3 regions of the Pectobacterium parmentieri genome follow, and region 1 is predicted to be linked to each of the others. Evidence: predicted binding sites of a transcription regulator. Region 1 holds the regulator's gene; each other region holds the start of a gene.

Evidence for each region. The regulator CRP, encoded in region 1, controls carbon source genes, mostly activating them, when cyclic AMP is high. The targets are predictions, from matches to a motif close to ATGTGANNNNNNTCACAT.
Region 2: rbsD (D-ribose pyranase) is a predicted target of CRP. The motif match lies at 4,156-4,173, and genes of this name have one in related genera.
Region 3: garD (galactarate dehydratase) is a predicted target of CRP. The motif match lies at 7,270-7,287, and genes of this name have one in related genera.

The regions. Positions count from the first base shown of each region.
Region 1 is NZ_CP015749.1:4,704,176-4,714,911, reverse strand. Features, by position in the region: gene kefB (glutathione-regulated potassium-efflux system protein KefB) at 1-1,390, opposite strand, end outside; gene kefG (glutathione-regulated potassium-efflux system ancillary protein KefG) at 1,392-1,943, opposite strand; gene A8F97_RS21375 (ABC transporter ATP-binding protein) at 2,069-3,976, shown strand; gene A8F97_RS21370 (LysE family translocator) at 4,049-4,651, opposite strand; gene A8F97_RS21365 (hydrolase) at 4,758-5,795, shown strand; gene A8F97_RS21360 (YheU family protein) at 5,792-6,028, shown strand; gene A8F97_RS21355 (phosphoribulokinase) at 6,151-7,020, shown strand; gene A8F97_RS21350 (OsmC family protein) at 7,187-7,594, opposite strand; gene crp (cAMP-activated global transcriptional regulator CRP) at 7,969-8,601, shown strand; gene argD (bifunctional acetylornithine/succinyldiaminopimelate transaminase) at 8,832-10,058, opposite strand; gene A8F97_RS21335 (aminodeoxychorismate synthase component II) at 10,178-10,736, opposite strand, start outside.
Region 2 is NZ_CP015749.1:4,143,795-4,154,530, reverse strand. Features, by position in the region: gene rbsK (ribokinase) at 1-50, opposite strand, end outside; gene rbsB (ribose ABC transporter substrate-binding protein RbsB) at 254-1,141, opposite strand; gene rbsC (ribose ABC transporter permease) at 1,167-2,135, opposite strand; gene rbsA (ribose ABC transporter ATP-binding protein RbsA) at 2,143-3,648, opposite strand; gene rbsD (D-ribose pyranase) at 3,656-4,075, opposite strand; gene A8F97_RS18805 (YgiW/YdeI family stress tolerance OB fold protein) at 4,392-4,787, opposite strand; gene qseB (quorum sensing response regulator transcription factor QseB) at 5,032-5,694, shown strand; gene qseC (quorum sensing histidine kinase QseC) at 5,691-7,040, shown strand; gene kup (low affinity potassium transporter Kup) at 7,200-9,068, opposite strand; gene ravA (ATPase RavA) at 9,405-10,736, shown strand, end outside.
Region 3 is NZ_CP015749.1:192,469-203,204, reverse strand. Features, by position in the region: gene A8F97_RS00870 (glycerate kinase) at 1-112, opposite strand, end outside; gene garR (2-hydroxy-3-oxopropionate reductase) at 289-1,173, opposite strand; gene garL (2-dehydro-3-deoxyglucarate aldolase) at 1,264-2,034, opposite strand; gene gudD (glucarate dehydratase) at 2,104-3,444, opposite strand; gene A8F97_RS00850 (enolase C-terminal domain-like protein) at 3,481-4,833, opposite strand; gene A8F97_RS00845 (MFS transporter) at 5,438-6,790, opposite strand; gene garD (galactarate dehydratase) at 7,457-9,031, shown strand; gene A8F97_RS00835 (methyl-accepting chemotaxis protein) at 9,897-10,736, shown strand, end outside.

The DNA.
Region 1 (10,736 bases):
TGTCCGCTCCCGCCGAACGCAGCAGTTCCAGCTCCGTGGCATCACCATAATAAACCTTATAGCCATAGCTACGCATCAGGCTGACGGCACTGATATCGCGCTCAAGAACCGTAATCCGCATTTTGTTCGCCATAAGCAAGCGGCTGATCACCTGTCCAAAACGTCCGAAGCCCACCACAATGACCTGCGGCTCGTCGTCTTCAACATACGGCTTCTCATCCGGCACGTCCTGCACGTTATAACGACGCGCCAGAATGCGGTCAATCACCTGCATCAGCAAAGGCGTCGTCATCATCGATAGCGTCACCGTCACCAGCAACAGCGGCAACTGTTCACCTTTCAATACGTTGAATGAAGCCGCGGCGGAAAACAGCACGAAAGCGAACTCGCCGCCCTGACTCAGCACACCGGCAAACTGCAAGCGCTCGGAGCGGCGCATTCGGTTAATCCGCGCAAGGAAATAAAGTACCGCCGCTTTCACTGCCACCAGCACCAATACCGCAACCATAATCTTTACGATGTGGGTATAGAGGATGCCGAGATTCAGCGCCATCCCCACGGAGATGAAGAACAGCCCAAGCAGTAAACCTTTGAACGGCTCAATCGCAATTTCCAGTTCATGCCGGTACTCACTTTCCGCCAGCAGAATACCAGCGATAAAAGTGCCTAACGCCATGGAAAGCCCTAATGCTTCCATAAACAACGCAGAACCGAGCACCAGCAACAGCGCGGCAGCAGTGAATACTTCGCGCACGCCAGATGCCGCAATAAAACGAAACAGCGGACGCACCAGATAGCGGCCACCGATTAACATGCCGAGGAACGCGGCAACTTTAAGCCCGATCCGCTCCCAATCGCCGAAATCCCCCTGCACACCCGCCAGAATCGGAATCAACGCCAACGCAGGGATAACGGCCAGATCCTGAAACAGCAGGACAGAGAAGCCAAGCTGCCCGGACTCACTGCGATTCATGCCTTTCTCGCGCATCAGTTGCAGCGCCATGGCTGTTGACGACATCGCCAGCCCCACGCCACCAATCAACGCTGACTGCCACGAGAAGTCTGTCAGATATAATGCCCCACCGAGAATCAGCGCACTCAGGCCAACCTGCGCCGCCCCAACGCCGAAGATCGAACGACGCAGCGTCCAGAGCTTGGCCGGATTCAGCTCCAGGCCGATGATAAACATCAGGAAAACCACACCCAGCTCCGAGAAGTGCAGGATAGCGTCCACGTCACGAATAAAGCCGAGCCCCCAAGGGCCAATGGCGATCCCGGCGATCAAATAGCCCAATACGGCGCCAATCCCTAATCGGGCAGCGATCGGTACGGCTACTACCGCCACAAACAAAAACAAGACTCCGGCGGTCAGTAGCGCAGAACTCTCCATATTAGCGTTCCTCTTCAGATAAAGGTGAGGAGAGCCATTCACCGTAAGCTCTGGCTTGACTCGATAACACATCGGGCTGTAAACGACGTGCCCAGTAAACAATCATGGGGCGCATCCAGTGCATACGACACATGGCGGCCGTCAGCTCAAACGGGCGTAGCAAATCTTCCATCGGGTAGCGGTTGTTACCATCAGCATGATAAGCATCTTCCGGTTCACCGGTCGTAATCACCGAACGCCAGTATTTGCCCGCCAGCGCATTGCCGCCAATCCCATTGGCAAAACCACGGGATAACACCCTATCGAGCCACTCTTTCAGTAACGCCGGGCAGCTATAGGTGTAAAACGGGTGTTGGAAAACAATGATCTGATGCTCGCGCAGCAACTGTTGTTCGTGATGAATATCGATAAAGAAATCAGGATAGTGTGCATAAAGATCGTGCACGGTTACATTTGCCAACTGCTGCGCCGGTTGCAATAAGACGCGGTTTGCTACCGAGTCCTGTGGTTCCGGATGGGCATACAGCAGCAAAATCTTCGGTGGCTGCGACATCATTCCCCTCCAAAGCGTCGTCATGATAATCGTTTTCCGTTACCATGCAGCGCAACGACTAAAAACAGGACACCGCGTGTCCTGATATGTCCATAATTTAACATACTCTGAACATACGGCGCTTTATGATTGTTTTCTCTTCGCTGCAAATTCGACGTGGTGTACGCGTTCTAATCGACAACGCGACAGCAACGGTTAATCCCGGCCAGAAAGTCGGTCTGGTTGGCAAAAACGGCTGTGGTAAATCTACGCTGCTGTCATTACTGAAAGGTGAAATCAGCGCCGATGGCGGTAGCGCGACATTCCCGCAAAACTGGTCACTGGCCTGGGTCAACCAGGAAACACCGGCATTGGACAAACCTGCGCTGGACTACGTGATTGACGGTGACCGCGAGTTTCGCCAGTTGGAAGCTGCGTTGCAAACCGCCAACGAAGAGAACGACGGCAACGCTATTGCCACCCTGCACGGCAAGCTGGATGCCATTCAGGCCTGGACGATACAAGCCAGAGCGTCAAGTCTGCTCAGTGGATTAGGGTTTTCTCAGCCACAGTTGCAACAACCTGTCAGTGCCTTTTCCGGCGGCTGGCGGATGCGCCTGAATCTGGCACAGGCGCTGATCTGTCGTTCAGACCTGCTGTTGCTGGACGAACCAACCAACCACCTCGATTTGGATGCGGTCATCTGGCTGGAAAAATGGCTGAAAAACTACGCCGGCACGCTGGTATTGATCTCGCACGACCGTGACTTCCTCGATCCGGTGGTGACCAAGATTCTGCACATCGAACAGCAGTCGCTCAACGAGTACACCGGCAACTACTCCTCGTTTGAACGCCAGCGCGCCACCCGCCTCGCACAACAGCAATCGCTCTATGAGCACCAGCAGGAGCGCGTCGCGCATCTGCAACACTATATTGATCGGTTCCGTGCGCAAGCGACCAAAGCCAAACAGGCGCAAAGCCGGATAAAAATGCTGGAACGCATGGAGATGATTGCGCCAGCGCATGTCGATAACCCTTTCCGCTTCAGCTTTCGCGCGCCGGAATCGTTGCCCAATCCACTCATGAAGATGGAAAAGGTCAGTGCTGGCTACAACGACAAGCTGATTCTCGAATCCATCAAACTCAATTTAGTGCCAGGTTCCCGCATCGGATTGCTCGGCCATAACGGTGCGGGTAAATCCACGCTGATCAAGCTGCTTGCGGGCACACTTGCCCCGCTGAAAGGGGAAATCGGGCTAGCGAAAGGCGTTAAGCTCGGCTACTTCGCCCAGCATCAGCTAGAGTTTCTGCGTGCGGACGAGTCCCCCTTGCAACATCTGGTGCGTCTGGCAGAACGGGAAACGGAACAGCAACTGCGCGACTACCTCGGCGGCTTCGGTTTTCAGGGTGACAAAGTCACCGAAATCACCGAGCGCTTCTCCGGCGGCGAAAAAGCCCGTCTGGTGCTGGCGCTGATCGTCTGGCAGCGTCCGAATCTCCTGCTGCTCGACGAACCGACCAACCACCTCGATCTGGATATGCGTCAGGCACTAACCGAAGCGTTAATCGATTTTGAAGGCGCGCTGGTTGTCGTCTCGCACGATCGACACCTGATCCGTTCGACCACTGACGATCTCTATCTGGTACACGACCAGAAAGTCGAACCGTTCGACGGTGATTTGGAAGACTACCAACAGTGGCTGGTTGGCCTGCAACGTCAGGAAAATGCGGCCGATGAAACGCCAAAAGAGAATGCCGCCAACAGTGCGCAGGGTAGAAAAGATCAGAAACGTCGCGAAGCCGAGTTGAGAACACAAACTCAGCCGCTGCGTAAGCAGATAACCAAGCTTGAGCAGCAGATGGAAAAGCTGGGTGAAGCGCTGGCCACACTTGAAGCCAAACTGGCGGACAGTGCAATCTACGATATCAGCCGCAAAGCCGAACTCACCGACTGCCTGCAACAGCAAACCAAAGTCAAAATCGATCTGGAAGAAACAGAGCTGTCCTGGCTAGACGCACAGGAACAGTTAGAGCAGATGATGCAGAGCGAGTAACTTTGATATCTCTCGTCTGAAAAGCGTCGCGAGCGGTAAACCGCTCGCGGCCTCATCAGCATCAGTTCAGCACTAATGCCAAATCAACAGCACACAGGCGGCAGTCAGCAGCCCCATTGACACGTTGAAGATAATCCACGCTTTCTTACTGCGCAGCAGTCGCCCAATCATCGTACCAAACCCAAGCCAGATGACGCCGGAAACCAAATTCACCAGCACAATGCCGATGCTTATCGCGATCACAGAATGGTTATAACCTTCACCCGCCAGACTAAAGCTGGCAACCGCACCCAGCGCCATGAGCCACGCTTTCGGGTTCAGAAATTGCAGTAACCACCCCTGATAAAGTCGGATCGGCTGAGGCGGTGCAACGGACGTCTCCAGCCGTTCGTAAGCCGCCGTGGCGATTTTCCACGCCAGCCAAAGCAGATAGGCGCTACCGAGGACTTTCAGGACAAAGTGCAGCGAAGGATAAATCAGAATCAAACCACCGACGCCGAATGCGACCAGCAGCAGAATGCTCTGCATGCCCAGCATAATACCGACCATCAACCACAGTGAACGCATAAAGCCAAAATTCGCGCCCGAGGTGGTCAACAGCATATTATTCGGCCCCGGTGTGATGGCCGCTACCCACAAAAAGCCCAACATCGAAAGAAATAAACTCAGTTCCATTATTTGTGGGCGCTCCTGACCCAAATGTCGTACCAACTGGCAGCATTGAAGCTAACAGTGTGATATTGATCGTACAAGAGCCGACAACAAGATTTTCATATTCTTTATGCATGACCATTTTCGCCCGCTGAGCGGCGCGCATAATCCGCATCTGCAAACGCTATTACCGCGCCTGATTCGCCGTCACGCGCAGTTTTTACCAGTCTGGCAAGCGCTCGAATTACCGGACGGCGATTTCGTCGATCTGGCATGGAGCGAGGCGCCCGAGCAGGCGAGGCATAAACCGCGCGTGGTGCTGTTTCACGGCTTGGAAGGCAGCTTCCATAGCCCCTATGCCCACGGCCTGCTTCATGCCTGCAAACAGCGCGGTTGGCTGGCCGTCATCATGCATTTTCGCGGGTGCAGCGGTAAGCCCAACCGGATGAAGCGTATTTATCACTCTGGAGAAACCAGCGATGCCGGCTATTTCCTGCACTGGATGCAGGAGACGCTGGGCGAGGCTCCTACCGCCGCCATCGGCGTTTCTCTCGGCGGCAACATGCTGGCCTACCTGCTCGGCCAGCAGGGTGAAGCCTGTTCCTTGTCCGCTGCGGTCATCGTTTCCGCCCCCTTGATGCTCGAACCCTGTAGCCGTCGGATGGAACAAGGTTTCTCCCGCATCTATCAGCACTACCTGCTGCGTCTGTTGAAACAAAACGCGGGACGCAAGCTGGCCGCCTACCCGGACACGCTGCCGATTCAGTTGCCGCAGTTGAAGAAAATCCGTCAGTTACGCGAGTTTGATGACGTCATTACCTCACGTATCCACGGCTTTCACGATGCGGCTGACTACTATCGACGCTGTAGCGCTCTGCCGCTGTTACCTCAAATACGCAAACCGCTGCTGATCATCCACGCGAAAGACGATCCTTTCATGACGCCGGAGGTGATTCCCGATCTGTCGCAGTTACCGTCTAATATTGAGTATCAGCTAACGGAACATGGTGGGCACGTTGGCTTCGTCAGTGGTACGTTATTGAAACCGGAAATGTGGCTGGAACAGCGCATTCCCAACTGGCTTAGCCCATTTTTGGACTACGCCACCGATTCTTCTCTAGGAACCCTTTTGACCCAGGAACCCTTTTACTCAGGAAACATAGCGTGATTATTCCCTGGCAACAGCTCGATCCAGAAACGCTGGATAACATCATCGAATCGTTCGTGCTGCGCGAAGGCACTGATTACGGCGAACAGGAGCGCTCGCTGGCACAGAAAGTGGAAGATATCCGTAGCCAACTCCAATCTGGCGACGTAGTTTTGGTGTGGTCTGAGTTACATGAAACCCTCAATATTATGCCACGCGGCCAGCTCAATGCCGGAGGGCATGCCCCTTATTGATCATGGCGAAAGGCGTGAAAGCGCACGCCAAACATGCTAACAATGGGAACCATTACGTCTTTTTTGAGGATGCACACAGGCTTCAGCCTATGTGGCATCGCGATCACGGAGTCACGCGCCTTATGTCACATCAGCATCCGATTATTGCGGTTACCGGCTCCAGCGGAGCAGGTACCACGACAACCAGTCTGGCCTTTCGTAAGATTTTCCAGCAGTTTGATCTACGAGCAGCCCAGTTGGAAGGCGACAGCTTTCACCGCTATACCCGCCCGGAAATGGACATGGCGATCCGCAAAGCGCGTGATTTAGGGCGACACATCAGCTATTTCGGCCCGGAAGCGAATGATTTCAGCCTGCTGGAACAATCGTTTATCGAATATGGCCTACATGGTCACGGTCAGACGCGTAAATACCTTCATACCTACGATGAAGCGATCCCCTACAATCAGGTTCCCGGTACATTCACACCGTGGGAACCGATGCCGGAGCCCACCGATATCCTGTTCTATGAAGGGCTGCATGGTGGCGTGGTCACCGATCAAAACGACGTGGCACAGCATGTCGATTTGCTCGTCGGCGTGGTACCGATCGTCAACCTGGAGTGGATCCAAAAGCTGATTCGTGACGTCAATGAACGTGGTCATTCGCGTGAAGCGGTGATGGATTCCGTCGTCCGCTCTATGGAAGACTACATCACCTACATCACGCCACAGTTTTCTCGCACACACATCAACTTCCAGCGCGTCCCCACCGTGGACACCTCCAACCCGTTTGCTGCCAAGTCAATCCCCTCACTGGATGAAAGTTTCGTCGTCATCCACTTTCAGGGATTGGATAATATTGATTATCCCTATCTGCTCGCCATGTTGCAGGGGGCGTTTATCTCCCACATCAACACGTTGGTCGTCCCCGGCGGAAAAATGGGGCTAGCGATGGAGCTAATCATGGCACCGCTGGTGCAGCGGCTGATAGAAGGGAAAGCCATCGAATAAGCAAAGCTGGGCACGGTGAGAACGTGCCCGAGGATAATACCAATCGTTTATGCATCGAGATACTCGGGCCGTCCACCGGGGTGAGGCCTCCCTACGAGAACCTCCCCCCCGGTGTTTCTCCTAATAACGGGCTCAAGTGAGCAGAATTAGTGCCCAGAGGAAGGAACTATGCCAGCGCTCTAATTTCGTGACTGTGCGTCACTTCAACGGCTTTGCCCAGCATCAATGCCACGGAGCAGTATTTTTCCGCTGATAGGGCAACCGCCCGCTCAACGACGTTATCGGTCAACCCTTTCCCCGTCACAATAAAATGCAGATTGATATGGGTAAATAAACGCGGCGCTTCAGAGCGGCGTTCCGAGGTTAATTTCACCTCACAATCTGCCACATCGTTGCGGCCTTTTTGCAGAATTGAAACCACATCAATCGCGCTGCATCCCCCTACGGACATCAACACCATTTCCATCGGACTAGGCGCTTTATCGCCAGAATTACCGTCCATCAATATCTGGTGCCCTGATGCCGATTCGCCCAAAAACGTTAAGCCTTCAACCCATTTTACCCGAGCCTGCATGATGCCTCTCCACTAAAATTTTTTTGAAAATTTATATCGTTACTGTACAAAAACCAGCGTTAATCAGAGCTTTGTCATGCTGAAGCGAGACAACACAAGACACATCATTAAAGCTGTGTTAAAACAAAAATAGAATAGACCTTTTCTGGACAAACCCAGAAACGAAGAAGATGATGACGTAGCCAGACATACCCAGCCACGTTTACGGTGCGGCAAGGTAGCAACCGGAAAATCAAGGGTACAGTGGTTCCAGTATATTCCCTGACGTCATTCTGCCTAGACTGAATTTTATTTTTTTAGCAGTTAAACACGCCGTACAGGGAACTCTGACCCCTGTAATTTGCGCAGTGAATTACAACAGAGGATGATAGCGAATGGTTCTCGGCAAACCGCAGACAGACCCAACTCTCGAATGGTTCCTTTCCCATTGTCATATCCACAAGTATCCATCGAAGAGCACGCTGATTCACCAAGGTGAAAAAGCAGAAACGCTTTACTACATCGTGAAAGGCTCTGTCGCAGTGCTAATCAAAGATGAAGAAGGCAAGGAAATGATTCTTTCCTACCTCAATCAGGGCGATTTTATTGGTGAGCTAGGCCTGTTTGAAGAAGGTCAGGAGCGCAGTGCCTGGGTTCGGGCAAAAACTGCCTGTGAAGTGGCTGAAATTTCATACAAAAAATTCCGTCAACTCATCCAGGTTAACCCGGACATCCTCATGCGCCTGTCTGCGCAAATGGCAAACAGACTTCAGGTGACTTCAGAAAAAGTCGGCAACCTCGCCTTCCTTGATGTGACTGGCCGTATCGCCCAAACATTACTCAACCTGGCCAAACAACCTGATGCCATGACACATCCGGATGGCATGCAAATTAAAATTACCCGTCAGGAAATTGGGCAAATCGTTGGCTGCTCGCGTGAAACCGTGGGCCGCATTCTGAAAATGTTAGAAGACCAGAATCTGATCTCTGCACACGGTAAAACGATCGTCGTTTACGGCACTCGCTAAATCCCTGTCGCGGTACCCTACCAATAAAAAAGCGTGAAGCCTCGGCCTCACGCTTTTTTTATGGCGAGTTTTCTGCTCGTCACCCCACGCGCCGTCGCAAGCGACGTTGAAAAACGTTCCCTACGTTTTTTATGGCGTGCCATCCCTGGCCGCCCCCCTGCGGGCCGTCGCAAGCGACGTTGAAAAACGTTCCCTACGTTTTTTTATCGCTGCTATTTTAAGAGCGTAACTCAGTTTCCTGCGTTAACGACCTGCGCAACAGCGTTGGCGAATTTCGCCATCCCCTGTGCAATATCATCTTCATCAATGATCAAAGACGGCACAAAACGGATGACGTTCGGACCCGCCATCAACACCATCAGCCCCTGTGCCGTTGCGGCAGCCAGAAATTCGCCCGCACGGCCATGCCACTGCGGTTTCAGTTCGGCCCCCAACAGCAGCCCCATACCACGTACCTGATCAAACACACCGTACTGCTGGTTGATTTTCTCAAGTTCACTAACAAAGCGATCGTGACGATCTGCTACGCCCGACAGCACTTCCGGCGTATTGATGATATCCAGCGCGGCTTCTGCCACCGCACAGGCCAGCGGATTGCCGCCATAGGTCGTTCCGTGTACCCCAACCGTCATGGCCGATGCGATCTCTTCCGTCGTCAGCATCGCGCTAATAGGGAAACCACCGCCCAACGCTTTAGCGGTTGTCAGGATATCCGGCGTAATCCCATAGTGCATATAGCTGAATAATTTACCGGTACGCCCCATCCCGCTCTGCACTTCATCAAACACCAACAGCGCTTTATGTTGATCGCACAACTCACGAACGCCCTGCAAAAACTCAGGCGTAGCGGGTGTAATACCGCCCTCTCCCTGAATCGGCTCCAGCACAACCGCGCAGGTGTGATCGTCCATCACTGCTTTAACCGCAGCCAGATCGTTGAATGGTACGTGCACAATATCGGCAGGCTTAGGCCCGAAACCATCGGCATACTTAGGTTGTCCGCCAACTGAAACGGTGAACAGCGTGCGACCATGGAATGCATTGTAGAAGGCGATGATCTTGGTTTTATACGGACTATGGCGTTTAACCGCATAGTGACGTGCCAGCTTAAATGCCGCTTCGTTAGCCTCTGCACCGGAGTTAACAAAAAACACACGATCGGCAAACGTGGCATCGATCAGTTTGCTAGCGAGGCGTAGTGCGGGTTCATTAGTGAAAATATTGCTGGTATGCCACAGCTTTTCGCCCTGCTGCTGCAATGCGTTGACCAGCGCCGGATGGCAGTGACCGAGCGCCGTGACCGCGATACCACCAGAGAAATCGATATATTCACGACCATCCTGATCCCAGACGCGACTCCCTTTACCTTTCACTGGTACAAACTTCGCGGGTGCATAAACCGGCAAAATCACTTTATCGTGAGTATCCCGTGTCACTGCTTTCTGCTCTGCTGCCATTTGCTGCCTCACTCTGCTATCCATCACGTTAGAATGAAAATATAGTCAATAAATATGCATAAAAAATCAATTACAGGCAATATTAAATCGGCCACTAGAGAGAATAACTTTCTATATAGCTAAATTTTAAGGAAATTATCCAAAAGCTGATGTCCTTGCTGGCTGAGAATGCTCTCCGGGTGAAACTGCACACCTTCAAGCGGCAGTGAGCGATGGCGGATCCCCATAATCTCATCTCGCTTGCCTTCATGTTCGCTCCAGGCGGTAATCTCAAAGCAATCGGGTAGCGAAGCTGCATCAATGATGAGCGAATGATAGCGAGTCACCGTCAAGGGCTGAGCGAGCCCCGCAAAAACGCCTGTATTGCTGTGCGCAATCGTAGAGGTTTTGCCATGCATCACCTGTCGTGCCCGCACTACGCGCGCGCCAAACGCCTGCCCCATCGCCTGATGGCCAAGGCACACACCCAAAATAGGCAACTTGTCAGCAAAGTGACGAATAGCCGCCAGTGAAATACCCGCCTCATCTGGCGTACAGGGGCCTGGAGAAATCACCAACCGCTCGGGCGCAAGCCGCTCAATCTCGTGCAGCGTCAGTTCATCATTACGCTTCACCACGACTTGTGCACCAAGCTCACAAAAGTATTGGTAAAGGTTGTAGGTAAAGGAGTCGTAGTTA
Region 2 (10,736 bases), 560 kb from region 1:
ATATGGTCAGCATTAATACTGCCCAGCACCACCAGCTTACCCGTTTTCATTATGTCGAATCCCGCTACGTTAATAATGCGCCACCACAAACGGGTGGCGCGAGCCCTGCTTTATACCCGTCATACTTCAAGTTGCTTGTGCGTTGGTAATACTCGGCTCAGTTTTGAGCCTCACCCTTCGGGCCAGCGCTAGCGCTGTTCAAAACGCTTAACGTTTTGTCATGCAACTCGAATTATTTAGGGTATCTTTTTAATTATTTTGCTACCAACTTCAGGTCAACCGGAATGATGGCCTGCGTTTTTTCGCCTTTCAGCACTTTCGCAGCCGTTTCGATACCGATTACGCCGATCTGGTCTGGACGCTGAGCCACCGTAGCAGCCAGCTTGCCTGACTCAACGGCTTTCACGCCGTCTTGAGTACCGTCAAAGCCCACAACCAGCACATCGGTTTTGCCTGCGGTTTGTAGTGCACGCAGTGCGCCTAACGCCATTTCATCATTCTGTGCAAATACCGCCTGAACGTCAGGGTGTGCGGTCAGCAGGTTCTGCATCACGTTCAGCCCTTTAGTACGATCGAAGTCAGCCGGTTGGCTTGCCAGCATAGCGAATTTATTTTTCTCAGCAGATTTCATGAAACCCGCCCCTCGCTCACGCGCAGCAGAGGTTCCTGCAATCCCTTCCAACTGAATCACTTTGGCACCTTCGCCCAATTTTTTGGCAATGAAATCACCGGCAACTTTACCGCCGAAAGCGTTATCAGAAGCAACGTGACTGACGACTTCACCGCTGCTAGCGACACGGTCCAGCGTAATAACCGGGATCTTGGCCTGATTGGCCATTTTGATTGCATTGCCTACCGCATCAGAGTCAGTCGGGTTGATCAGCAAAACTTTGGTGCCACGAACCGTTAAATCCTGAACGTTAGCCAATTCTTTCGCAGGGTTATTCTGGGAATCCAGCACAATCAACTCATAACCCAGTTTATCGGCTTCTTTCTGTGCCCCCTCTTTCATGGAAACAAAGAACGGGTTATTCAGCGTAGAAACCACCAGAGCAACCGTATCTTTGGCCAAGGCATTAGCACTGACAGTCGCGCTCAGCGCAACAGCGGAAACCAGAGTAGCCAGCTTTTTCATATTCATAACTCAATTCCTGTGTGAATGAAGGTTATTTACTGCTTTTGTTATCTACCAGAACCGCCAGCAAAATGACGACGGCTTTGACGATCATTTGGTAGTAAGAAGAAACACCTAATAAATTCAGTCCGTTGTTGAGGAAACCAAGGATAAGTGCGCCGATCAACGTGCCAACAATACGCCCCTTGCCTCCTGCCAGACTGGTGCCGCCCAATACCACCGCCGCGATGGCATCCAGTTCATACCCTGTACCCGCGGTAGGCTGTGCAGAGGACAAACGTGCAACTTCGATAATTCCCGCCAGGGCAGACAACAGCCCACACAGGGAATAGACAATAATCTTGATTTTATCAACGCTGATACCGGATAAGCGGGTTGCGGATTCATTACCGCCAAGCGCATAGATATAGCGCCCCAGACGCGTATGGTGCAGCATGTACCACGTCGCAGCGAAGACGATAGCCATGATCCAGATTGGCGTCGGAATACCCAACGGGCGACCGATACCAAACCAGCCAAAAGCATCTGCCACATCGGAAAAACCGGTATTCACCGGGCTACCGTTGGTATAAACCATCGTTACACCGCGCAGTAACAGCATCATGACCAGCGTAGCGATAAATGCCTGCACTTTGCCTTTGGAAACAATGACACCCGTGCCTGCACCAATCAGCGCACCCAATGCTAGTGCGCCAAATACGGCCACCAGCGCATTCACTTCAAGCCCAACGATGGAAGCCGCTACAGCACCCGTCAGCGCCAGCAGTGAACCTACCGACAAATCGATTCCCGAGGTCAGGATCACCAGCGTCATACCGACGGCCATAATGGCGTTCACCGATGTCTGCTGGAGAATATTGAACAGGTTATTCAGGGTGAAAAAGTTAGGGCTCATGGCGGAAACAACCGCAATCAGGATCAGGAGCGCGATCAGCGATTTCTGCTCCAGTAACCACTCTTTGCTAAACCAGCGTTTTGCCGCGATAGATTGAGAACTCATGTCTGACTTACTCCTGCTTTGCGCCGTATTGCTTACCAACGGCCGCAGCCATCAGTGCTTCCTGGGTTGCTTGCTCAATCGGGAAATCACCGCTTAAGCGCCCTTCATGCATCACAATGATGCGATCGCTCATTCCCAAGACTTCGGGCATTTCGGATGACACCAATATGATGCTCAACCCTTCTTCTTTGAATTGATTAATTAACTGATAAATTTCTTTCTTCGCTCCCACGTCAACGCCACGCGTCGGCTCATCAAGGATCAAGACATTCGGGCGCGTCATCAGGCCACGGGCAATCGCCACTTTTTGCTGATTACCGCCGGAAAGCAGGCCGATAGGCTGCGCCATAGAAGGCGTTTTAACGTTGAACAGGCGAATAAAGTCGGCGACCGCCAACTGTTCTTCGGCGTGTTTGAGACGACCGCCAGCATGGCTGAAATAGCGCAGCGCAGTTAACGACATGTTTTCTTTTACCGACATGCCCAGCACCAGACCATCTCGCTTGCGATCTTCAGAAATGTAAACGATGCCGTTCGCCAAACCATCCTGCGGTTTACGCGTTACCACGTCGCGGCCATCAAGCGTCACATTGCCGCTAGTGCGCGGCAATGCACCGTAGAGAATCTTCATCAGTTCAGTACGGCCCGCGCCCATCAGCCCTGCGACCCCCAGTATTTCACCTTTTCGCACCGTAAAGTTGACGCTGTCGACACCAGGCCCAGACAGGTTCTGCACCTTAAGGCGAACGTCTCCCGGCGCTTTATTCGAGCGTGGGTACTGATCTTCCAGCTTGCGTCCCACCATCATTTCAATCAGCGTGTCTTCCTGTAAGTCGCTTACCGGACGCTCGCCGATAAACTGACCATCACGGAAAACGGTAATGTCATTGCAGATTTCGAAGATTTCTTTCAAACGGTGGGAAATATAGACGATGCCACATCCCTGAGATTGCAGCTCTTTGATCACACTGAATAACGACGCGGTTTCAGTATCCGTCAGGGCATCGGTGGGTTCGTCCATGATGATGACTTTCGATTCAAAGCTCAGCACTTTGGCAATTTCCACCATTTGCTGATCGCCAATCGATAAATCCCCCACCATACGGCGACTGTCGTAGCGCAAATTAAGGCGCTTCAGCAGTTTATCCGCTTCCGCATACATCTTGTTCCAGTCGATACGACCGAAACGGTTGGTAAATTCACGACCGAGGAAGATATTCTCGGCAATCGTCAGTTGGGGGATCAGGTTAAGTTCCTGATGGATAATACCGATACCTGCTTCCTGAGACGCTTTCGGCCCGTTGAAATCCACCTCTTGCCCCAGAAAATGGATGCTGCCGGCATCTTTACGGTAGATCCCGGTCAGGACTTTCATCATGGTGGACTTGCCCGCACCGTTCTCGCCCACCAGCGCCATCACTTTTCCCGGGTAGACATTGAGTGCCGCACCGGAAAGCGCTTTAACGCCCGGAAACGATTTCGTGATGCCTTGCAGTTGCAGTAAAGGTTGCATTGATACCTCAGAACGTTACGCCAGCACAAAGGATGACATTGGCATACGGAGAGCACTCTCCGCTGCGAATGATGGCCCGGCTTTTACCGCTTTGGGTTTTAAATTCTTCATGGCTGACATAGTGCAATGCAATTGAGTTTCCCTGATGTTGTTCAAGTTGCTTCAATTGATCGAGTAATGCGTCATGGACCGCGGGGTTCTTTTCAATCATCTCTTCCGCCAGAATAGCGGCCTCGACCTGCATTTCACTGGTGACAACATTAACCACCTGCAAAAACGTTGGCACATTGTGCGTCAACGCCAGATCGATACGGGTCGTCGTTTCTGGAATCGGTAAACCAGCATCACCAATAACAAGACTATCGGTGTGCCCCAGTCGAGCAATCACGGAAGAAATATCTGAATTCAATAGTGCTGCTTTTTTCATCTTCTCACCCCACCAGCGAAACGTTTCGCTGATAATATTCTAGAAAAAGAAGAGAGAAAGGCAACGAAGAAATAAAAAAAATGTGATCACCATCGAAACGTTTCGCTAACAAAAAATAAAGACAACAGAATGTGGTTATCTAACCTAGATAACTCAGGTTTCAGGAAGATGGCAAAGAAAGGTGTCTTGGTGAGCTTAATCACGTCGATTACCTGGGTGAATCAATGTAGCCAACGTGAAAAATGACGGAGATAGTGGTTGGTAAATAGAGAAAGGGCAGGCAATCGCCCGCCACTTGATAATTGAGAATAACGCCTTAGAGTTTACGAATCTGCTTCACATCCAGCTCGACGGAATTGAAATCTTTATCCAACTCACCCTGAATTTCCACTTTATCCGTGGGTGAAACCATCTGGCCATTCCAACGCTTATGGTCGATTTCAACTTCTATTGTTCCCGTCGAGTCGCGGAACAGATAGTTCTCATCACCAATCCGTTTTTCAATATTGCCACTCAGCGTAACCCAACTGTCATCACGCAGATCTTTAGCCTTAGCTACCGTCGTGAGGGAATTCTGTGGATCGAGGAATCCCCCTTTATGTGTGCCAACCGCAGGCGTTTCCGGGTTGACGAAACCACCGCCGCTTTGTGCAGCAAATACGGGGGCAGAAACCAGAGCGGTAATGGCGAATAACGCCGCTGCTTTTTTCATCGTATTCCTTCCTTATTTTGCCTGTCGTTTCGCAGTTAGCCTGCGGGAGTAATCGGTTTTCGAGAAGGATTAAAACAAACCGTTCTTAACAGAATCTTAAGGAGTCATCCTTTGCATTTTTATTTTTTTATATTGCTGAAATCGCCCGATTTCAGCGATTTTTCCTGTACACGCCGCCCAACGATTTCGTATAAAACCGGGAACGGCGTAAATGCGACAGCGACACATTCCCTGCGAGGCGGCCATGAGAATATTGTTAATCGAAGACGATCGCCTGATCGGTGATGGCCTAAAAGCTGGGTTGACCAAACTGGGCTTTACTATTGACTGGTTTACGGAAGGTAAAGCGGGTGCCGCCGCATTGAAGGCCGCACCTTATGATGCAGTGGTGCTCGATCTCAGCCTGCCGGGTATGGATGGGATGGATATCCTACGCCAGTGGCGTCAGGCTGGACATGACGAACCGGTACTGATTCTGACCGCCCGTGATGCGCTGGAACAGCGCGTGGAAGGGTTGCAACAGGGTGCCGATGATTATTTATGTAAGCCCTTTGCACTGACGGAAGTTGCCGCTCGTCTACAGGCACTGATTCGCCGCCGTCACGGTCAGCTCCAACCTGAATTAACGCACGGTTCGGTTTCCCTTGAACCGGGCTCGCGGAGCGTCACGCTTAACTGCGAGCCGTTGATACTAAAATCCCGCGAACTGGCGCTGCTGGAACTGTTTTTGCTCAATCCAAACCGTGTACTCACCCGTGCGCAGTTAGAAGAAAAGCTCTATGGGTGGGACGATGATGTCTCCAGCAATGCGGTCGAAGTACATATCCACCACCTGCGCAAAAAGCTGGGCAGCGGGTTTATCCGTACCGTGCATGGCATTGGCTATATTCTGGGGGACGCACCATGAACCGACTCAGCCTGCGTTTACGCCTGGTTGCGGGTTTTACGCTGCTGACAGTAATGTGCTGGGGTGTAGCCAGTCTGCTTGCGTGGTCTCAAACGCGCCATAACATCAATGAACTATTTGATACCCAGCAAATGCTGTTTGCCAAACGTCTGGCCACCATGAATCCCGATGAATTGCGAATCCAGCCAGCATCTCTGCCCAAGACCAAAAGCCTGGTACATAAAAACCGAGGTAAACAGGATGATGATGCGCTGGCTTTCGCCATTTTTACCCACGATGGAAAAATGGTGTTGAACGATGGTGAAAACGGCAAAGATTTCATTTTTGACGCTACACGCAACGGCTTCACCGACGGCAAACTGCGCGATGATAACGACGCATGGCGTATCGTCTGGCTGACGACAGAGGATAATCGTTACGTGATTGCAGTGGGTCAGGAATGGGAATACCGTCAGGATATGACACTAGATATTGTGAAAACCAACCTGATGCCCTGGCTGTTCGCCCTGCCGATCATGCTGGCACTGCTGTTCTGGCTGGTGACACGTGAACTCTCGCCGCTAAAACGCATTACCGCCGAACTTCAGCAGCGCTCCCCCGACGACAGCACATCGCTGGCGACACAGCATATCCCACAAGAAGTCCGCCCACTGGTCAACGCGCTGAACCTCCTGTTTTCCCGCATCAGCGATATGTTGCTTCGCGAACGCCGTTTTACCTCTGATGCGGCTCATGAATTGCGTAGCCCGCTGGCGGCCCTGAAAGTTCAAACCGAAGTCGCTCAGCTAGCGCATGACGATGAGGCCATGCGTCGCCATGCATTAATGAATCTGGATAAAGGTATCGATCGCGCCACCCGGCTGGTAGATCAACTCCTGACGCTGTCGCGGCTGGATGCAGAATCACATCCCGAGGGAATGCAGCCCGTTCAGTTCAATGAATTACTGCAACAGGCCGCCATCGCGCATTACCACACGGCACAAACCGCAGATATTGAACTGACGCTGGATTTACCGGATACCCCAGTTATTCGGCAAGGTCATCCACTGCTGCTGACCCTGCTGGTGCGCAATCTGTTAGATAACGCCATTCGCTACAGCAATGCAGGGGGAACGGTCAGTCTGACGCTGACAGGACGCGGCTTTAAAGTAGCCGATAACGGGCCGGGCATCAGCGATGAAGCGCTGGCAAGAATCGGCGAGCGTTTTTATCGCCCACCAGGGCAGGAAAAATCTGGCAGCGGTCTGGGAATTTCCATCGTGAACAATATCGCCGCGCTGCATCACATGCGGGTTGCTTTCACCAACCAGCCCGGAGGCGGGCTGATTGTGTCGGTGAATTGGTAGAAGCTGTAGGATGTTACGTTAAGGTGTTGGGATAAGATCGAGATATACGGTCGACCACGGGGCGAGGTATCCCTGCGGGAACCTCATCCCCGTGTTTCCCTAATAACCAACAACGAGTCGCTGCATACGTGTTAGTGATAGCGAGTACAGAGAGATCACTTAAATCTCGACCTGTATCCCTAGCTCGATCAGTCTGTTTGGCGGTATTTCAAACTGATCCGCCGCCCGTAGCGCATTGCGGCTGAGCATCATGAACAGCTTACCGCGCAAGCGCAGATACCATGGACGCTCACCGATAATCAGCGATTCATTGGACATAAAGAAAGATGTTTCCATCATCTGGCAGGTTAACCCATCCTGCCAACAGCGCTGAAAGACCTCTTCTACATCCGGCGTTTCACGCCAGCCATAGCTGGCGATCACGCGCCAAAATGTTGGAGAAAGCTGTTCAACCGTCACGCGGCGGGCATTCAGCACATAAGGAGCATCTTCCGTTCGCATGGTCAACAGCACCACCCGTTCGTGCAGGATTTTGTTGTGTTTGAGGTTATGCAGCAACGCGAACGGGATCACACGAGTCGCACGCGAGAAATACACTGCCGTACCAGGAACCCGTGTCGGTGGCGATTTCTCCAGCGAGGCAATCATGGCATCCAGCGAGTTACCATGCTCATGCAACCGACGCAGTAACCTGAAACGCTCACTTTTCCATGTCGTCATGATAATAAACATCACCATGCCCAGCGCCAGCGGCAGCCAACCGCCGGACAAGATCTTGACCACGTTTGCCAAAAACATTGGCAGGTCAATCATCAGCAAACCCGCCAACAAAACCCATGCCAGATAGCGATTCCAAAGCCAGTTCTTCACCGCGACCGTACAGAACAGAATGCTGGTAATCACCATCGTGCCCGTTACCGCAATACCGTAAGCCGCAGCCAGGCTGCTCGAATGCTCAAAGCTAACAATCACGATGACGACCGCGATATAAAGCATCCAGTTAATGGCAGGAATATAAATCTGACCGGATTCCATATCTGACGTGTGTACGATACGCATCGGCGGCAAATAACCCAGCCGCACTGCCTGACGCGTCAGGGAGAAAACGCCTGAAATCACTGCCTGTGAGGCAATAATCGTCGCCAGAGTCGCCAGTATCATCAGTGGTATTAATGCCCAATCTGGCGCCAACAGAAAGAACGGGTTTTTGATGGCTTCCGGGTCTTTTAACAGCAGCGCACCCTGCCCGAAGTAATTTAATACCAACGACGGCAGCACTACCGTAAACCACGCCAGACGAATCGGGAATTTACCGAAGTGGCCCATATCGGCATACAGCGCCTCGACACCGGTAATCGCCAACACCACCGCGCCCAGCGCAAAGAACGACACCGCTTTGTATTCGATAAAGAAGCGAACGGCATACATCGGATTCAACGCCTGCAAGACTTCCGGGCTAGCGATAATGCTGCGCGCACCCAGTACGCCGAGCGTCAAAAACCAAATCAGCATCACGGGTGCAAACAGCTTACCGACGCTGCCAGTACCGTGTTTTTGAATGATAAACAGTAATGTCAGAACGACAATCGAGAGCGGGACGATATAACTGTCCATCGACGGCGCGGCGATTTCCAGCCCTTCCATCGCCGACATCACCGAGATGGCTGGCGTGATGACGACTTCCCCATAGAAGAAGCTGCCGCCGATCAACCCCATAATGACCAGCACGGACGTCATGCGATCGGAGGTATTGCGCCCGGCTAACGACATGAGGGTGAGAATCCCACCTTCGCCTGCGTTATCGGCACGCATCACATAGGTGAGATATTTCAGCGAAACCACGAGGACTAACAGCCAAAAGATCAGTGAAAGAAAGCCAAAGACCGAATCAGGCTCGACCCCAAAACCAAACTGCCCGGATAAACATTCCCTTAACGTATAAAGAGGGCTGGTTCCTATATCTCCATAAACCACCCCGATGGCCGCCAGCGTGACAGCCGGGAGCGAACGTTTATGTTCTGAGCTCATAAACCTATCTTCTGTTATTAATCAGTCCGCGAAGCGCATCATTCACAGCAACTCGTCCAAAAGAGCACAGTATGCACAAATCAGGGTAAAAACCCATTTTTATTGTGTGAGCCCTCGTACACGAAACATCCTGTAAAAGGTGGTTTATTGCTTACCTACCCCTTTAGGGTGTAATAATCCGTAAAAGTATTCTAATAAAAATCTGTGATCTGCCGTTTATTATTACTATTGTCTTTCTGAAAGTAGGTTTTTTCTGATGCACTACTTTCAATAAAGCAGTCGGATTCAAAAATAAACGATTTCAGTACATCACATCATGGGACTAACGGATTAATTATGCGTCAAACTGCGGCATTGGCTGAAAGAATTTCTCGTCTCAGCCATGCGCTAGAACATGGGCTCTACGAAAGACAGCATGCTATTCGCCTCTGTCTGCTGGCCGCACTGAGCGGAGAAAGTGTTTTTCTGCTGGGGCCACCAGGTATAGCCAAAAGTATGATCGCCCGGCGTCTTAAGTTCGCGTTTCGTCATGCGAACGCATTTGAGTACCTGATGACCCGCTTTTCCACCCCGGAAGAAGTGTTTGGTCCCCTGTCCATTCAGGCACTGAAAGATGAAGGCCGCTACCAACGCCTGACGGCAGGTTATCTGCCAGAAGCCGAGATCGTGTTTCTGGATGAAATCTGGAAAGCGGGTCCCGCTATTTTGAATACCCTACTGACGGCCATTAACGAACGACGTTTCCGTAATGGCAACAGCGAAGACACTATCCCCATGCGCCTGCTGGTCGCAGCCTCGAATGAACTGCCTGAGGCAGATGGCGGTTTGGAAGCGCTTTACGACCGAATGCTCATCCGCCTATGGCTCGATCGCGTGCAGGAAAAGCAAAATTTCCGGGCGCTGCTCGTGAATACCAGCAACGATCGCGATAACCCCGTACCTCCAGCGCTCAGCGTCAGCAATGAAGAGTATCAACAGTGGCAGAAAGACATTGATCACGTCGCATTGCCGGAAGCGGGCTTCGAACTGATTTACACGCTGCGTCAACAGTTAGATAGGCTGGAACAAGCACCCTACATTTCCGATCGACGCTGGAAGAAAGCCCTGCGCCTGCTTCAGGCCAGCGCCTTTTTCTGCGGTCGGGATGCCATTACCCCCGTTGATATTATTCTGCTGAAGGACTGCCTCTGGCATGACCAAAGCACACTGATGCTCATCGAACGCCAGCTTGAGTTATTGATTACCGAGCATGCCTATCAGCAAAAAAGCCTGCTGTTCCGTCTTCAGCAGGTGAATACCAAGCGTCAACAATACCAGCGCGAACAAAGTGAATTACAGGCATTTTCGGTAGAGAAACAGGGGCACTTTCTGGGCCGAAAATTCCATTACACCTTACCTGACACGATCGCGGCTGAAACATTGGATCTCGTGCTGCAACGCCCGTTGATCCTGCACGATATTGAAGTCAACCACCTGATCATTGAAAAGAGCGCCTTACAAGGCTGGCTGCAAAAAGGCGGGGAAATCCGGGGTAAGCTCAACGGTATTGGTTTTACCCAACGTCTCGATCTGCTGGTGGACGATCGCCAGCACCTGACTATCCGCGATATCAGCCTGCAATCCTCTATTCTTTCTCTGCCGGAAAAACGTGACTGTGCGCTTCCTGCC
Region 3 (10,736 bases), 520 kb from region 1:
TGACATAGCAGGCATCGGGAAATATTTCACGAAACCCCTTTTCAATCTGCGTAGCAACCTCTTGTGCAGACAAGCTTTCTTTATAAGAATCCGGTGCGATCACTATTTTCATAAACGATCCGATTTCATCAACGTTCCGATTGCATCAATAATCCGCGCGCTCATGAAATAGCGCTTATACCCATCAGCTTTCAGGGCAGAGATCCTGAAATCTCTTGGGTAGATCAGAATGCTTATCTGCCAGTCGGCTGGCATCCTGTGCCAGCCTCGTGACTATCGCTTCACGGCTTATCGCGTAACTTCTACTTTAGCCAGTTTCTCGTAGTAACACGCAAGCGCACTGTGGTCAGCCGATCCCAGATCGTCCGCTTTCAGCGCCTGCATCATTTCCATCACCGCCGCCGTTAACGGCAACTGTGCACCAACGCCGTGTGAAGTATCCAAGGCATTTGCCAGATCTTTGATATGCAAATCGATACGGAACCCTGGCTTGAAGTTACGATCCATCACCATCGGCGCTTTCGCATCCAACACGGTGCTGCCCGCCAACCCACCGCGGATCGCCTGATAAACCAGATCGGGGTTAACCCCTGCCTTCGTCGCCAGCACCAGCGCTTCAGACATAGCGGCAATATTGAGTGCCACAATGACCTGATTCGCCAGTTTGGTGACGTTGCCCGCGCCGATATCGCCGGTATGTACAACGGAACCTGCCATTGATTTAAGAATTTCAAAGCAGCGGTCAAACTGCACTTTGTCACCACCGACCATCACGGACAGCGTGCCGTCGATCGCTTTAGGCTCACCGCCGCTAACCGGGGCGTCCAGCATGGCGATCTCTTTCGCCGCCAACGCAGCCGCAATTTCACGGCTGGCAAGTGGTGCGATGGAACTCATATCCACCACAATGCTTCCGGCACGCGCGCCATCAATGACGCCGTTTTCACCCAGCACCACCTCTTTAACGTGCGGAGAGTTAGGTAGCATGGTGATGATAATGTCGCTCTGCGCCGCAACCTGTTTTGGCGTTTCAGCCGCCGTTGCACCCGCCGCTACCACTTCCGCGACCGCGTCCAGATTTCTGTCCATCACGACTAATGAGTAACCTGCTTTCAGCAGATTTTTACTCATCGGTTTTCCCATAATGCCCAGCCCAATAAAACCAATTTTCATCGCCCTAACCTCATTGTCTGATGTAGATATCACTTCAATTCACGATGGCCCCGTCTCATGACGAGCCCGATTCGCAGCGGAATGTCTGAATCACTTCTTGTATTTGTCGCTCAGCGCCTGTGTCGCGCTGCGGAACACGCCCAGATCGCTACCAACGGCCACAAAGCTTGCGCCCCATTCCAGATAGCGACGCGCATCGGCTTCAACCGGTGCCAGAATGCCGCACGGTTTGTTATGTGCCGCCGCGCGATCGAAGATGTGGCGGATCGCCTTCTGCACCTCAGGGTGGTTAGGCTGACCGAGATAGCCCAGCGCCGCAGACAGGTCGCTCGGGCCAACAAATACGCCGTCTACGCCATCGACTGCGATAATCGCATCCAGATTGTCGAGGCCGTCCTGGCTTTCGATTTGCACCACGACGGTAATGTTGTCGTTAATCTTGGCGAAATAGTCCGGTTCGGTGCCATAGCTGTTGCTACGATGCGCCACGGAAACGCCGCGAATACCGGCTGGCGGATAACGAGTGGAGGCAACCGCACGCGCGGCTTCCTCCGCCGTTTCTACAAAGGGGATCAGGAAGTTATTGAACCCAATATCCAGCAACCGTTTGATGATGATCGGTTCATTACACGGCGGACGGACGACAGGCGCGCTGTGGCTACCTTTCAGCGCCATTAGCTGGGGAATAAACGTCACGATATCGTTAGGCGCGTGCTCTCCATCCAGCACAAGCCAGTCGAATCCCGCGAGCCCCAGCACTTCGGTTGAAATCGGATTGCCTAGCGCACACCAGCAGCCAATCAACGTTTTCCCCTGCTGCAAATCTTGGCGAAAACGGTTAGGTAACAGCGGAGTCTTCATTTTTTATCCTCGGTCATTCCAGCGCCGCTTGCCTGAAGCGGCGCGCTCAAAAAACGGAAAAGCAGAACGTTAGCGAACCAGACACGGACGTTTATTATCAAACGTCCACTCAGGAATAAGGTACTGCATTCCCATTGCGTCGTTACGTGCGCCTAATCCCATGTTTTTATACAGTTCGTGTGCTTTCATTACCTGATCCATATCCAGCTCGACACCCAGACCCGGTTTCTTCGGCACTTCCACCATGCCGCCAACAATCTGCAACGGTTCTTTCGTCAGGCGTTGGTTGCCTTCCTGCCAAATCCAGTGCGTATCAATTGCCGTAATCTTACCCGGAGCCGCTGCGGCAACCTGGGTAAACATCGCCAGTGAAATATCAAAGTGGTTATTGGAGTGAGAACCCCAGGTTAAGCCCCATTCGTGGCACATCTGCGCCACGCGAACGGAACCTTGCATCGTCCAGAAGTGTGGATCGGCCAACGGAATATCGACCGACTGCAGCGAGATGGTGTGGCCCATTTGTCGCCAGTCGGTGGCGATCATGTTGGTCGCGGTAGGCAGCCCCGTCGCACGACGGAACTCGGCCATCACTTCACGACCAGAGAAACCTTGTTCTGCGCCACACGGATCTTCTGCATACGCCAGAACACCGCGCAGTTGTTTACCCAAACCGATGGCTTCATCCAGTGACCAGGCACCATTCGGGTCTAGCGTGATGCGCGCCTGCGGGAATCGTTTCGCCAGCGCAGTCACCGCTTCGGCTTCTTCACTACCGGCCAGTACGCCGCCTTTCAGTTTGAAATCATTAAAACCATATTTTTCATACGCGGCTTCGGCCAGACGCACGATGGTTTCTGGCGACAGGGCTTCTTCGTGACGCAGACGATACCAATCACACTTCTCATTCGTCTGATTCTGGTAAGGCAGATCGGTCTTATTACGATCGCCGATGTAGAACAGATAACCCAGCATTTCTACTGCATCACGCTGTTGACCATCGCCCAACAGTGAAGCCACGCTGACATTGAGGAATTGCCCCAGCAGATCGAGCATGGCAGCTTCTATCCCCGTGACGACATGGATGGTGGTACGCAGATCGAACGTCTGCAAACCGCGCCCAGAGGAATCACGATCGGCGAACTGCGCACGCACTGCCGTCATCACGTTTTTGTATTCGCCTAGCGTTTTGCCCACCACCAGCGCGGCAGCATCCTCCAGCGTCTGACGGATTTTCTCACCGCCGGGAATTTCGCCGACACCGGTATTCCCGGCGTTATCTTTCAGAATCACAATGTTACGCGTGAAATAGGGTGCATGTGCGCCACTCAGGTTGAGCAGCATACTGTCGTGACCTGCAACCGGAATAACCTGCATGTGGGTAATAACCGGCGTTGAATTTTGCAACGTCATTTTCTTATCCTTATCTCTCTAATTTTTTATGTAGGGTTAGCGGCCAAAAACCGGGCGTTTGCGATCAAACTTCCAACCTGGGATCAAGTACTGCATAGCGACGGCATCATTACGTGCCCCGCTCGGTAATTTCTTGTACAGATCGTGGGCTTTCATGACCTGTTCCATATCCAGCTCAATCCCCAGACCGGGGCGCTCTGGCACCTTAATTTTACCGTTGACGATTTGCAGCGGCTCTTTGGTCAGATGCTGGCCTTCCTGCCAGATCCAGTGCGTATCAATCGCCGTCGGGTTACCCGGAGCCGCAGCCCCCACGTGTGTAAACATCGCCAAAGAGATATCGAAATGGTTATTTGAATGGCAGCCCCACGTTAGGCCCCATTCGTCGCACATCTGAGCAACACGCACCGCGCCGTGCATCGTCCAGAAATGCGGATCGGCCAGCGGGATATCGACCGCCTGCAACATCACGGCATGGTTCATTTCGCGCCAGTTGGTGGCAATCATGTTGGTTGCTACCGGTAGCCCGGTTGCACGGCGGAATTCCGCCATCACCTCACGGCCGGAGAAGCCTTGCTCAGCACCGCACGGGTCTTCCGCATAAGTCAGAATACCCTTCATGTCTTTACACAAGTCTATCGCTTCATCCAGCAGCCAGGCACCGTTTGGATCGACGGTAATACGCGCATCCGGAAAACGCTTTTTCAGCGCTTTCACGGCATCGATTTCCTGCTCGCCGGGCAACACACCGCCTTTGAGCTTGAAATCTTTAAATCCGTAGCGGTCAGTGGTGGCTTCAGCCAAACGCACAATCGCTTCGCTGTCCATCGCCTGCTGGTGACGCAGGTGGTACCACTCATGCTTGCCTTTTTCACCGGATACTTTCTCACCTGATAAATAGGGTAAATCCGTCTTCGTGCGATCGCCGATATAGAACAGATAACCGAGCACAGTGACTTCATCACGCTGCTTACCTGGCCCCAGCAGTTCGGCAACAGGGACACCCATGAATTGCCCCAGCAGATCGAGCAGTGCCGCTTCGAGTGCCGCCACCGCATTCACACGCAGCTCAAACGTCCAGGCCCCTTTGCCGAAGGAGTCAAAATCAGAAGATTGGTTGCCGAGATGAATGTCATGAACCAGACGATTCATCCGAGCGATTTGTTCGCCTTTCACGCGGGGAATCGCTTCAACCAGCGTGTTGTAAATAACTTCACCACCGGGCGCTTCACCAACACCGGTATGCCCAGCACTGTCGGTTAAAACCACAAGGTTACGGGTGAAGTAAGCACCGTGTGCGCCACCGATATTCAGCAGCATGCTGTCATAACCCGCAACGGGGATGACTTTCATGTCGGTAATGACAGGCGTCGCTGAAAAGTTTGTCATTACAGGCTCCCGTCATGAATAGAGCGCACAGAATGTACGCGTAGATTTCCGATGTTTGCCAAAACGCAGGAGCACGTTGGGACGGGTGAACATAATTCAGTCATACAGAAATAAAAAACAGATGGTGCACCAGTAGATGATTTCATGTTGTTTTCCTACTTTATTAGCGCGACCTTGTTTTTACTCTGATTTGGAATGAACCATGCTTGTAGGGTGATCAGAATAAAAACAGGTATAACTCCCTTAATACCGAAATAACACGGTCAGGAAAGCGGTGCCATAATCCGTGCCGCCTTACCAACCTCAGTAAAAAGTATAAGTTTTCTTATTTCACAACTCATTGGGCAATAGCACAGCATTCCCTATCGAAATGCAGATTAAATATGTCATTATCACAAGCGAATGGGAGGTGTTTCACGAAAACCGAGAAACGCGAATTTCTGCCTGATAAACATCGGAATACGTACTATTGGCACCTAATTTCGAAGAGGTAAATCCCTACTTTTCATGACATAAATAAAGAACAAAACGCCGAACCATCAGTATGACGGCACAGCGTTTTGTGTTACTGCTTAGATGCAGATTAATGCAGTAGCGAATGGTTTTAATTCTTAACGAATGGCTTCAATTCGATACGTTTAATATCTTGCACGATGAACAGGTAGCTGACGATGGCAACCAGCGCATGGATCCCGACATACACCAGACCGCCATTGAAAGAACCGGTCATGCCGATGATGTAGCCAATCGCAATCGGCGTCACGATACCAGACGCATTACCAAACATGTTAAACAGCCCGCCGCTTAACCCACTGATTTCTTTCGGCGCGGTATCGGCCATTACTGCCCAGCCAAGCGCACCAATACCTTTACCGAAGAAGGCCGCAGACATCACCGCAATGACAACCCACTCGGTTTCAACGTAGTTACAAATCACCATCGACATGGAAAGCAGCATACCCAGCACGATAGGCGTTTTACGGGCAAAGGTCAGTGAATTGGTCCGACGCATCAGATAATCAGAAATGATGCCGCCCAGAACGCCTCCCACAAAACCGCAGATAGCAGGAACCGAGGCGACAAATCCCGCTTTTAGGATCGACATGCCGCGCGCTTGAACCAGATAAAGTGGGAACCAGGTGATGAAAAAGTAGGTCAGTGCGTTAATACAATATTGACCGATGTAAACACCAAGCATCATGCGAGACTGCATTAATTGCTTGATCTGATGCCATTTTTCACCCTTCACTGGCGCTTTCTTCGACCCTTTGGCGTCCATATTGATCAGTGCGCCACCCGCTTCAATATAATCCAGTTCAGCCTGATTCACGCCAGGGTGATCTTTGGGATCGTGGATCACTTTAAGCCAGACAAAGCTGAGGATGATACCCAATCCGCCCATGAACCAGAACACATGCGCCCAACCTACGGCGTGTACCAGCCAGCCCATGATAGGAGCGAAGATCACGGTCGCAAAGTACTGTGCCGAGTTGAATATCGCGACAGCCGTTCCACGCTCTTGTGCGGGGAACCAGGCAGCCACAATTCGACTATTTCCCGGGAAGGAAGGTGATTCACACAAGCCGACCATAAAGCGCAGGAGGAACAGAGAAATGACAATGCCCGCACCGCTGAAAATATCGACAAAGCCTTGTAATAAGGTAAAAATCGACCAGGTGAAGATACTGTAGAAATAGACTTTCTTTGAGCCAAAGCGATCGAGCAGCCAGCCTCCAGGTATTTGACCAATAACATATGCCCAGGAGAACGCAGAGAAGATAAATCCCATCCCTACCGCGTCCAATCCAATCTCTTTGGACATAGCAGAGCCAGCAATGGACAATGTGGCGCGGTCGCCGTAGTTAAATGACGTGACAATAAACAACATCACGACAATCCAGTAGCGGGCGTTTGTTCTCTTTTGTATCGCGCCAGCTGCTGAGCTTACTGTATTCATGATGAACTCCTGCTTCAATCGCGGTTCGCTCATTCATTCCAAATAACAGATAACGGTGTAGGGTTATCAGAATGAAGATCAGTGGATATCCCCGTCATACTTCAAGTTACATGTGCGTTGGCTGCGTTCACTCACCCGAATCATTTACCTGAGTAAGTTCATCGGGACTCTTTCTCTTGCCGCCTACCTGAAACTCAAATTATTTAGGGTATAGTAAATTCCCGTTTTTATTTTTTTGCGAATAGTCAGGCTATATAGCTTCAAAGTAATTAGCTGACATCTTCAAATCGCAGGAACATTATAATTTTTACCTGCTGGGTGCTCACTAGATAAAAGCACAACATTAAAATTGCCCGTTAGAATATGTTGGTGCACTTGCCCTATATAGTGCGAGGTGTTTCACGAAAAATGCCGTTATTCTCTTTTTACATTCATTTACCTTATTTTCATTTCCATCCTAAAAAACACACACAGACGGAATGTGATCAAACTCACCAAAAATTGTATTTTCGCCTGATAAATAAGAAGTAAAAAGCACTGGCTTAGGTCAATTGCATAATGTACGAGAAGGGATCCTCACGTATACTCGTTAGCGAGCAATGAAGTTAGTGATGTGGCAATAGTTGCCACACTATGTCGAATAAACAAATAATAAAGGCTTGCATCATGTCAGATAAATCAGAAAGTAATGCTGCACAAGAGCAGCCACTTTATATTAAGGTCCATGATTCTGATAATGTTGCCATTGTTGTTAATAATAATGGCTTACGTGCCGGAACCCGTTTTAATGATAATCTGGAATTAATTGAGCATGTTCCACAGGGACACAAAGTTGCCCTTGTTGATATCATCAAGTCAGGTGCCATCATCCGCTATGGTGAAATTATCGGGTATGCACTGCGCGATATTGCCCAAGGAAGCTGGATTGATGAATCCCTGGTCGAATTGCCTCAGGCTCCTGCGCTGGAAACCCTGCCGCTGGCGACCAAAATTCCCCCCACCCTGCCCCCGCTGGAAGGTTATACCTTTGAAGGTTACCGTAACGCCGATGGCAGCGTAGGTACGAAGAATCTGCTAGGCATTACCACCAGCGTACACTGCGTCGCGGGCGTGGTTGACTATGTGGTCAAAATTATCGAGCGAGATTTATTGCCCAAATATCCCAATGTGGATGGCGTAGTCGCGCTCAATCATCTCTATGGCTGTGGCGTGGCAATCAATGCCCCTGCCGCAGTGGTTCCCATTCGCACCATTCACAATCTGGCACTGAACCCAAATTTTGGTGGCGAAATACTGGTGGTGGGTCTGGGCTGTGAAAAATTACAGCCGGAACGCCTACTGGAAGGAACGCCAGATGTACAAGCCATCTCCCTCGATGACACCAGCATTGTCCGCTTGCAGGATGAACACCATGTTGGCTTCCGATCGATGGTGGATGACATTCTGACAATGGCCGACAAACACCTGCAACGATTGAACAAACGTCAGCGTGAGACTTGCCCAGCATCAGAGTTGGTTGTCGGCATGCAGTGTGGCGGCAGCGATGCTTTCTCTGGCGTCACCGCTAATCCAGCCGTTGGTTTTGCCTCCGACCTGCTAGTACGCTGCGGCGCAACCGTCATGTTTTCTGAAGTAACCGAAGTGCGTGACGCCATTCATCTGTTAACACCGCGCGCCATCAATGAAGAAGTTGGTAAACGTCTGCTGGAAGAAATGGCCTGGTACGATAACTATCTCGACAGCGGCCAGACCGATCGTAGCGCCAACCCATCGCCGGGCAACAAAAAAGGTGGCCTCGCGAATGTGGTGGAAAAAGCGCTCGGCTCCATCGCAAAATCCGGCACCAGCGCCATCGTCGAAGTCCTGTCCCCCGGCCAACGCCCAACCAAACGCGGGCTGATTTACGCGGCAACGCCAGCCAGCGACTTTGTGTGTGGTACTCAGCAACTTGCTTCCGGTATCACCGTACAAGTTTTCACCACCGGCCGCGGTACGCCCTATGGCCTATTGGCTGTACCCGTAATCAAAATGGCGACCCGTACCGCATTGGCAAACCGCTGGCACGATCTGATGGACATTGATGCAGGTACGATTGCGACCGGAGAGGCCACGATTGAAGACGTCGGCTGGCAGCTTTTCCATTTTATTTTGGATATCGCAAGCAACAAGAAAAAAACCTGGTCCGATCAATGGGGACTTCATAACGCCTTGGCCGTTTTCAACCCGGCACCGGTAACCTGATTATCTTTTTCCGCAGGTCGGGGGCATTCGCCGGCCTGCGGATGGCGTTATTTGATCTATAATAAATTCGGCTTCAATGAGAATGTGAAAAAACGCAGAAAAAGAATAACAAGTAGCAATGCAGAAACATTTTATTTCATTGAAGCAATAAAATAACATAAAAAAATTAACAAGTGATTTTTCTTAATCAGAAACGACGCTTATATAGAACACATCTCCAGTAAAAATTCCATGTTCTACTCACCTATTCTTCATCGTTTTTTCTCTAATTATTTATTGCCAATAAAATGAATCAATTGACAGGTAATCGTCCTCATCATAAATTTATGCGTGCTGAAAAAGCGTGCTAACACTGATGACATATTTGTTACAAACATATAGTTACAAATATATAGTTACAAAATCTCCATCACGCACAATATAGGGTTAATAGTCCGTTCATTATAAATAGTGCCTAGCATTACTTTATATAAGCGAGTAAGAACCTATTCCAGTAGGCGTTATTGGTGCAGTCAATTTGGACACGGACAGCGCGCAGACAACATGTAACGCATGTTGAACGGATGCGAATTCGGCCCAACGGGCGTTCAAACGCAATGGCGTTTGTGCGAACACTGCCTAGGTTCAAAATGGAAAATGAAATAGCCCTAATGGGGTAGGTTCTAAATCACCCAAAAAATTTCAGTATACCTATTTGAATAACTTGAATATTTACACAGCAATATGCCTGACAGATTTCACAGTATCGTCACGCGGTAGCCCTGTAACATCCCAACCTCTGGAATAGCCAGGCAGTTGGGATGAGAAAAGCAGCCGGTATGGATGAACTTGGAAACTGAGCGGGATACATACGCCGGGGTTCCTAATGAGATTAAATACACCTGTCACACAGCAGGAGTATCTGTTAGACATGGACACCATATTGATGTCCACGACAAATATTCACAGCCACATTACCTATGCCAACTCGGCCTTCATTAAGGTTAGCGGTTTTTCTGAAGAGCAGCTCATCAACCAGCCTCACAATATTGTTCGTCATCCAGACATGCCTGTTGAAGCCTATGCCGACATGTGGTCTACGTTGAAACAAGGCGATAGCTGGACCGGGTTAGTCAAAAATCGTCGCAATAACGGCGATCATTACTGGGTCCGCGCCAACGTTACGCCGGTTTACCAGCAAGAGCATCTGGCAGGCTATATCTCGGTACGTAACACCCCCAGCGCCGAAGAAATCAAAGCGGCCGAAATGTTGTACAGCGCCGTGCAGAAAAAGCAGGCGGGCAACCGTAAATTCTACAAAGGATTAGTTGTTCGCACCGGGCTTTTCTCTCCGCTGTCGCTTTTGCAGAAATTGTCAGTCCGCTGGCGTTTACGTATCGCGGTATTGGCGGTAGGGCTTATTCCCGCATTGCTTGCTTTCAGCGGCATGAATCCACTGTGGCTGTTGGGGCTGACGCTGTTACTCATCGTCATCATGGATCAGTTCCTACAGCAGCAAATTGCACAGCCAATCAAGATGATACTCAAACAAGCGCAGCATGTGGTATCAGGCCGTAAAGTAAAACATATCCACCTTAATCGGGTAGACGAAATTGGCTTACTGCTACGTTCAGTTAACCAGTTTGGCCTGAACCTGCATTCGCTTGTCGATGACGTCAGTATGCAGGTTAACGGCATCACGAATGTCAGCCGTAAATTGGCGGAA